DNA from 2 places in the Arthrobacter burdickii genome. Region 2 is predicted to be linked to the other one. Evidence: predicted binding sites of a transcription regulator. Region 2 holds the regulator's gene; the other holds the start of a gene.
What was found. The regulator HrcA, encoded in region 2, represses chaperone genes, less so after heat shock. The targets are predictions, from matches to a motif close to TTNGCACTCGNNNNNNNCGAGTGCNAA.

Region 1: the regulator HrcA is predicted to act here: its motif matches at 1,666-1,692, upstream of groL (chaperonin GroEL).

What each region holds. Positions count from the first base shown of each region.
Region 1 covers NZ_JAROCG010000002.1:33,358-36,766, reverse strand. Annotated here, with positions in the region: gene groL (chaperonin GroEL) at 1-1,508, opposite strand, end outside; gene P5G52_RS14840 (LytR C-terminal domain-containing protein) at 1,812-2,444, opposite strand; gene P5G52_RS14835 (DUF3263 domain-containing protein) at 2,486-2,791, opposite strand; gene P5G52_RS14830 (uracil-DNA glycosylase) at 2,902-3,409, shown strand, end outside.
Region 2 covers NZ_JAROCG010000001.1:2,456,926-2,460,334, forward strand. Annotated here, with positions in the region: gene P5G52_RS11520 (DUF4870 domain-containing protein) at 1-378, opposite strand, end outside; gene P5G52_RS11525 (DUF3097 domain-containing protein) at 457-1,308, opposite strand; gene hrcA (heat-inducible transcriptional repressor HrcA) at 1,473-2,486, shown strand; gene dnaJ (molecular chaperone DnaJ) at 2,595-3,409, shown strand, end outside.

The sequences.
Region 1 (3,409 bases), on a different contig from region 2:
TGCAGCGCCGAACGGGTGACCTTCACGGGGTCGTTGACGCCGGCAGCCAGCAGGTCCTCGTAGACACCGGTAGCGGCGTTCAGGCCGTGACCGGCGGGGAGACCGCGGACCTTGTCGACGACGACGCCCGGCTCGAGGCCGGCGTTGAAGGCGATCTGCTTGAGCGGTGCGTCGATGGCAACGCGGACGATGTTCGCACCCGTTGCCTCGTCACCCTCGAGCTGCAGGTTGGCGAACGCCTTGGCGCCGGCCTGGATGAGGGCGACGCCGCCACCGGCGACGATTCCCTCTTCGACGGCAGCCTTGGCGTTGCGGACTGCGTCCTCGATGCGGTGCTTGCGCTCCTTGAGTTCGACCTCGGTAGCGGCACCGGCCTTGATGACTGCAACGCCGCCGGCCAGCTTGGCCAGGCGTTCCTGCAGCTTCTCGCGGTCGTAGTCGGAGTCGGAGTTCTCGATCTCGGCGCGGATCTGGGCCACGCGACCGGCGATGGCGTCGGCGTCGCCGGCTCCCTCGACGATGGTGGTCTCATCCTTGGTCACGACGACCTTGCGGGCGGTGCCGAGCAGGTCGAGGGTGGCGGTCTCGAGCTTGAGGCCGACTTCCTCGGCGATGACCTGGCCACCGGTGAGGATCGCGATGTCCGCGAGCTGCGCCTTGCGGCGGTCACCGAAGCCCGGGGCCTTGACGGCGACGGACTTGAAGGTGCCGCGGATCTTGTTGACCACGAGGGTGGCGAGGGCTTCGCCTTCGATGTCCTCCGCGATGATCAGCAGCGGCTTGCCGGACTGCATGACCTTCTCGAGGACAGCGACGAGGTCCTTCACGTTGCTGATCTTCGAGTTGACGATCAGGATGTAGGGATCCTCGAGGACCGTCTCCTGGCGCTCGGCGTCGGTGACGAAGTAGCCCGAGATGTAGCCCTTGTCGAAGCGCATGCCCTCGGTGAGTTCGAGCTCGAGGCCGAAGGTGTTCGACTCCTCGACGGTGATGACGCCTTCCTTGCCCACCTTGTCGAGGGCTTCGGCGATCAGGTCACCGATCTGCGTGTCACCCGCGGAGATGGAGGCCGTGGCCGCGATCTCCTCCTTGGTCTCGATCTCCTTCGCGGAGGCGAGCAGCTCGTCGGTGACGGCCTTGACGGCCTTCTCGATGCCGCGCTTCAGGCTCAGGGGGTCAGCTCCGGCTGCGACGTTGCGCAGGCCTTCCTTGACGAGTGCCTGGGCAAGCACGGTGGCGGTGGTGGTTCCGTCGCCGGCGACGTCGTCCGTCTTCTTGGCAACTTCCTTGACGAGTTCTGCGCCGATCTTCTCGAACGGGTCGTCGAGCTCGATCTCCTTGGCGATGGACACGCCGTCGTTCGTGATGGTGGGGGCGCCCCACTTCTTCTCGAGTACGACGTTGCGACCACGGGGGCCGAGCGTTACCTTGACGGCGTCAGCGAGGATGTTGAGGCCTCGCTCGAGGCCGCGTCGGGCCTCTTCATCAAAAGAAATGATCTTGGCCATAACGGCTTAGGTCCTTTCGGGACGGTTGCATTTCAGCACATCAATGCTTGCCTGCGTGTGGTGCCCGCGACGGCCGGGCGATGCCGGAACGATCTCTTTCACGTTCCTGCTCCACCCTCACCACAGAGGTTTGCCTGCTTCACCCGTCACGCGCTTCTTAGCAGTCTGCGCGCGCGAGTGCTAACTCAATAATTAGCACTCCCACCCCGTGAGTGCAAGCCGATTGAGCGCGTCGAAGCATCCTTGCCGTCCGGTCGCACGGTCACTCCGCGACGCTGTTCCGGCCGCCCCTCGAACTGCGGATCACTGGAACTCGGGTCCGAGCACGACGGAGATATCCGGCGAGACATCCGCGCTGTCGACGAGGTTCGTGATGCCCAGGTCCTCAGCCACCGCCTCGGCCCCGGCCCGCTGTGCCTCGCCGTTGTAGAAGACCACGGAGGCGTCCACGGGAGCGCCGGCCCAGTTCCCGGGAAGCGCCGAGGTCCACCCCGCGGATGCCAGCCGGCCGGCTGCCACGGAGGCCAAGCCGGGGGCGCCGGTGCCGTTGAGGACGTTCACCGTCTGGGCTCGGTCGGAATCGTCCACCTCGTCCGCGTCCTCGTCCGCGTCCTCGTCCGAAGCAGTGCCGTCCGAGGACGGTTCCTCCGTCGCATCCGTGCTCGCGTCGCCGTTCGCCGTCGACGACGGGTCCGAGGCCGGACCGGAGGCTGTGGACTGCCCGGTGGCCGACGCCGCGGCACCACCACCTCCCGCGAGGCCCAGCCGGGGAAGGAGGAAGTAGGAGCCCAGGCCGATCAGGAGCGCGAGGACCCCCACGGTGATCTTGAGGCCGAGGCCGCTTGATCCGGCAGGGATGACCCGCTCCCGGTGGACGCCCTGGCGCACTGAAGCCTCCGGGACCCTGTCGAACTCGTCCCGCGGGTGCTCGGTCATGGGTGAGGGTGGTCCTTCGCTCGTCGGGGTAGCGGACAGTTCTAGATGTCCGCGCCGAGACGGCGAGCGGAGCGTGCCTTCTGGCGGGTGGACCTCAGCCGCCTCAGCCGCTTCACGAGCATGGGATCGTGCGCGAGCGCCGCCTCGGTATCGATCAGCGCGTTGAGCACCTGGTAGTAGTGCGTGGCGGACATGTTGAAAAGGTCCCGGATGGCCTGCTCCTTCGCACCGGAGTACTTCCACCACTCGCGTTCGAGCGCGAGCATGCGCTGCTCGCGGTCACCCAGGGCCAGCTTCGCGTCCTGTCCGGAGGGCGTGTCGGCAGGCTGCCGCATCGGCTCAGCCATCTCCATTACCGCCTTCCTCCAATGGGCACAACTACTACTCAATGGTAGTGGGGAATTACAGGCATGTCATTCGAACGGACGGCGCCCCGGCGGCGCGGAAGAATAGTGCCATGACCGACGACGGCGCCCTCTTCGACCTCCCTGCCTCCTCGACGACGGGTGCGGCACGAAAGACCGGGAGGCCGCGGACCTCCACCCCGCCCTCGCCCAACGAGTCGGTCTTCCCGTTCGCTGCTCCCGCGGGCATCGAGGAGCTGGTCCCCGAGGATTGGGCAGCCGCGCTCAAGCCCGTCGAACCGGTACTGCACCAGCTCGCAGCATCGCTCGCGGCGGACCTGGACAACGGGCTGCGGATCCTTCCGGATGCGCCGCATATCCTGCGGGCCTTCACCACCCCGCTGGACAGGGTGCGCGTGGTCATCGTGGGGCAGGACCCGTACCCGACCGTGGGGCACGCCGTCGGACTCAGCTTCGCCGTCGATCCCGCGACCCGGCCGCTTCCCCGCAGCCTCGCGAACATCTACCGGGAGCTGGCCGCGGACACGGGGGCGGCTCCACCCGCCACGGGTGACCTGTCCGGATGGACGGAGCAGGGGGTCCTGCTGCTCAACCGGGTGC
Region 2 (3,409 bases):
CCGGCCACGGTTGACCTGGATGCCCGCATTCACCGAGAAGATCGTGATCGTGACCCAGATGAGGGCGTTCACGACGGCGAACACCCCTCCGATCACCGGCGCGAGCGACAGGAGCCAGGCCGCCAGCGCCAGGAGGGTCGGCGGAAGCGTGAAGTTCAGCGCCTCCTTCGACTCCTGCGCCGTGAACGGGCCCCGGTCCTTGAAGATGAGGAAGATCAGCAGTGAGGGGATAAATCCCAGGATGCCGCCGAAGTGCGCCAGCGTCGCGAACTGGCGGTCCTCGGAGGCCGTCAGGGGAAGGGCCTGTGCCGGCGTCCCTTCGAACGCGGGCCGGGACTCGCCCCGCCCGTGGTGCTGCTGGTCGGCGGTGTTGGACAACGTCAATTCCTTTGCTGGCTGGCGGGATTGTTCCCCCGGACTGTGTCCAAGGATACGTGGTGGCGGCGCCCGGACTGCTCAGGCGGTGCCCGGGGGAGCGGTCAGGAAGTCGATGACCTCCTCCACCCGGCCGAGCAGCGAGGGCTCGAGGTCGGCGTAGGTGCTGACGCCGGCGAGGATCCGCTTCCAGCCGTGGGCCACGGCCGCCTGGTTGGAGTGCGGCCAGCCGAGCCCGGCGAGAATTCCGGTTTTCCAGTCCTCGTTCCGCGGCACAACGGGCCAGGCGTCGAGTCCCAGCGCGGCCGGCTTCACCGCCTGCCAGACGTCCACGTAGGGGTGGCCGACGATCAGGACGTGGTGGCGCGCCCCCGGCACGGTCATCGCCTGCTGTGCGATCCGGGACTCCTTGGTGCCGGGCAGCAGGTGGTCGACGAGGATGCCCAGCCGCCGCTGCGGACCGGGGTCGAACGCGCGAACCGCGCCCGCGAGATCGTCGACGCCGTGCAGCGGCTCGACGACGATTCCCTCGAGCCGGAGATCGTCCCCCCAGACCTTCTCGACCAGCTCGGCGTCGTGCTGTCCCTCCACCCAGATCCTGCTGGCCCGCGCAGTCCTCGCCCGCGCGCCCTCGACGCGGACCGATCCGGACGCGGTCCGGGTGGTCGCCGGCGCTGCGCGCTGCACGGGTGCGACGACGTGGACGGGCTGTCCGTCGAGGAGGAATCCGTGGCCGAGCCGAAACGTCCGGTGCTTCCCGCGCCGGTCCTCGAGCACCATCACATGCAGCCCGCCGGACTTCTCGACCCGGACCACTGCGCCGACGAATCCGCTCTGCACGTCCTCGAGGACCATGTCCTTCTCCACCGGGACATCGGGCAGGCTGACCCGCTTCGGAGCCGTAATATCCTGTGCTCCCCAGCCGTAGTCCATCCCGAGCTGTCCTTCCGCCGAGGGCTTCGGCGGTCTGCCGCGGCCCGGGTTCCCAATGCTAACAATCGGCTCGGACGTACTAGACTTGGCACTTGGGTGTGTCGAGTGCTAATCGCTCGGAGCCGCCCCCACGCCTGTTCGTGCAGACCCGGAGGTGACATCGAATGAGTGAACCGCGACGCCTGGAAGTGCTCCGGGCCATCGTCGAGGACTACGTCCATTCGCGGGAGCCCGTCGGCTCCAAGGCACTGGTCGACCGGCACCACCTCGGCGTCTCCTCCGCCACCATCCGTAACGACATGGCGGTCCTCGAGGAGGAAGGCCTCATCGCGGCACCCCACACGAGTTCGGGCCGCATCCCCACGGACAAGGGATACCGCCTGTTCGTGGACCGTATCTCCGAGGTCAAGCCGTTGTCCGCGCCGGAGAAGAAGGCGATCCAGACCCTGCTGGAGGGTGCGGAGGACCTCGACGACGTCATGGACCGGACCGTCCGGCTGCTCGCCCAACTCACGAACCAGGTCGCCGTCGTCCAGTTCCCCCGTACGGGCGGGGCGTCGGTCCGCCACATCGAATTCGTCCTGCTGGCTCCGCAGCAGATCCTCGTGGTCCTGATCGCGACCAACGGTACCGTCCAGCAGCGCATCGTCCGGACGCACGCGGACATCCAGGAAGCCGAGCTCGCGGACCTGAAGCAGCGCATCCTGTCCGCGGTGTCCGGGGTGAGACTGTCGGCGCTTGCGGGTGAGCTGGGCGTCGCGGCATCGCAGTTGCCCCCCGCGCTGCGGGCGCACGGGGGTACGATCATCAAAGCGCTCGAGCAGCTCGCCGGGCTCGGACGTGAAGACCGGATCCTGCTGGCAGGAACGGCGAACCTCGCCAGGTCCACGGGTGACTTCCCGCTCAGCATCGGTCCCATTCTCGAGGCACTCGAGGAGCAGGTCGTCATGCTGAGGCTCCTGTCGGAGATGGAGTACGACGCCCGCGGCATCTCGGTGAGGATCGGCAGCGAGAACCCCTACGGTGGCCTGTCGGAGGCCTCCGTGGTCGCGACAGGCTACGGTCCGGACGCCGGAGCGAAGCTCGGGATCCTCGGGCCCACCCGCATGGACTATCCGACGACGATGGCCGCGGTGCGCGCCGTCGCCCGTTACCTCTCGAGGATCCTCGAGGAGTAGGCACCGGCCCCCGTGGCCGTCCCCGGTATTCCGCCGGCACAACGGTATTCCGCCGGCACGACCGGCGAGCAGTAGACAGAAATCTCCAACAGGAAGTGATGTGCACGAGTGAGTAATCACTATGAGGTCCTCGGTGTGGCGCAGGGTGCGACCGGGGAGGAAATCAAGAAGGCGTACCGCAAGCTCGCCCGGAAGCTCCACCCGGACGTGAACCCGGGTGAGGACGCCGCGGAGGAGTTCAAGCGCATCACGCATGCCTACGAGGTGTTGTCCGACCCGCAGAAGCGGCGGATCTATGACACGACCGGCAACGAGAACGGCACGGACAACGGCTACGGTGCCGGCTACTCGGGCTCCGGGTTCGCGTTCCAGGACATCTTCGAGACCTTCTTCGGCGGCGGGGGCCAGCAGGCAGGAGCGCCCTCCCGGACCCGACGGGGCCAGGACGCGCTCATCAACGTGCGGATCGACCTCAAGGATGCCGTCTTCGGCACCAACAAGAAGATCGAGGTGGACACCGCGGAGGTCTGCCCCACGTGTGACGGGACCTGCTGCCAGCCGGGCACGTCGCCCCGCACCTGCGACATCTGCGGCGGCTCCGGCCAGGTTCAGCGGGCCGTCCGGTCGATCCTCGGCCAGGTCATGACGAGCGCGCCCTGCGGGACCTGCCAGGGTTACGGCACCGTGATCCCCAACCCCTGCCACGAATGCAGCGGCGAGGGACGCGTCCGTGCGCGCCGCACCCTGACCATCAAGGTCCCCGCCGGCGTCAGCACGGGCACCCGCATCCAGCTCGCCGGCCAGGGCGAGGCCGGCATCGCCGGCGGCCCGCAGGGCGACCTGTACGTCGAGATCCGCGTCAACACCGACTCGACGTTCCTCCGCGACGGCGACGACCTCCATGTCACGTTGAGCGTGCCCAT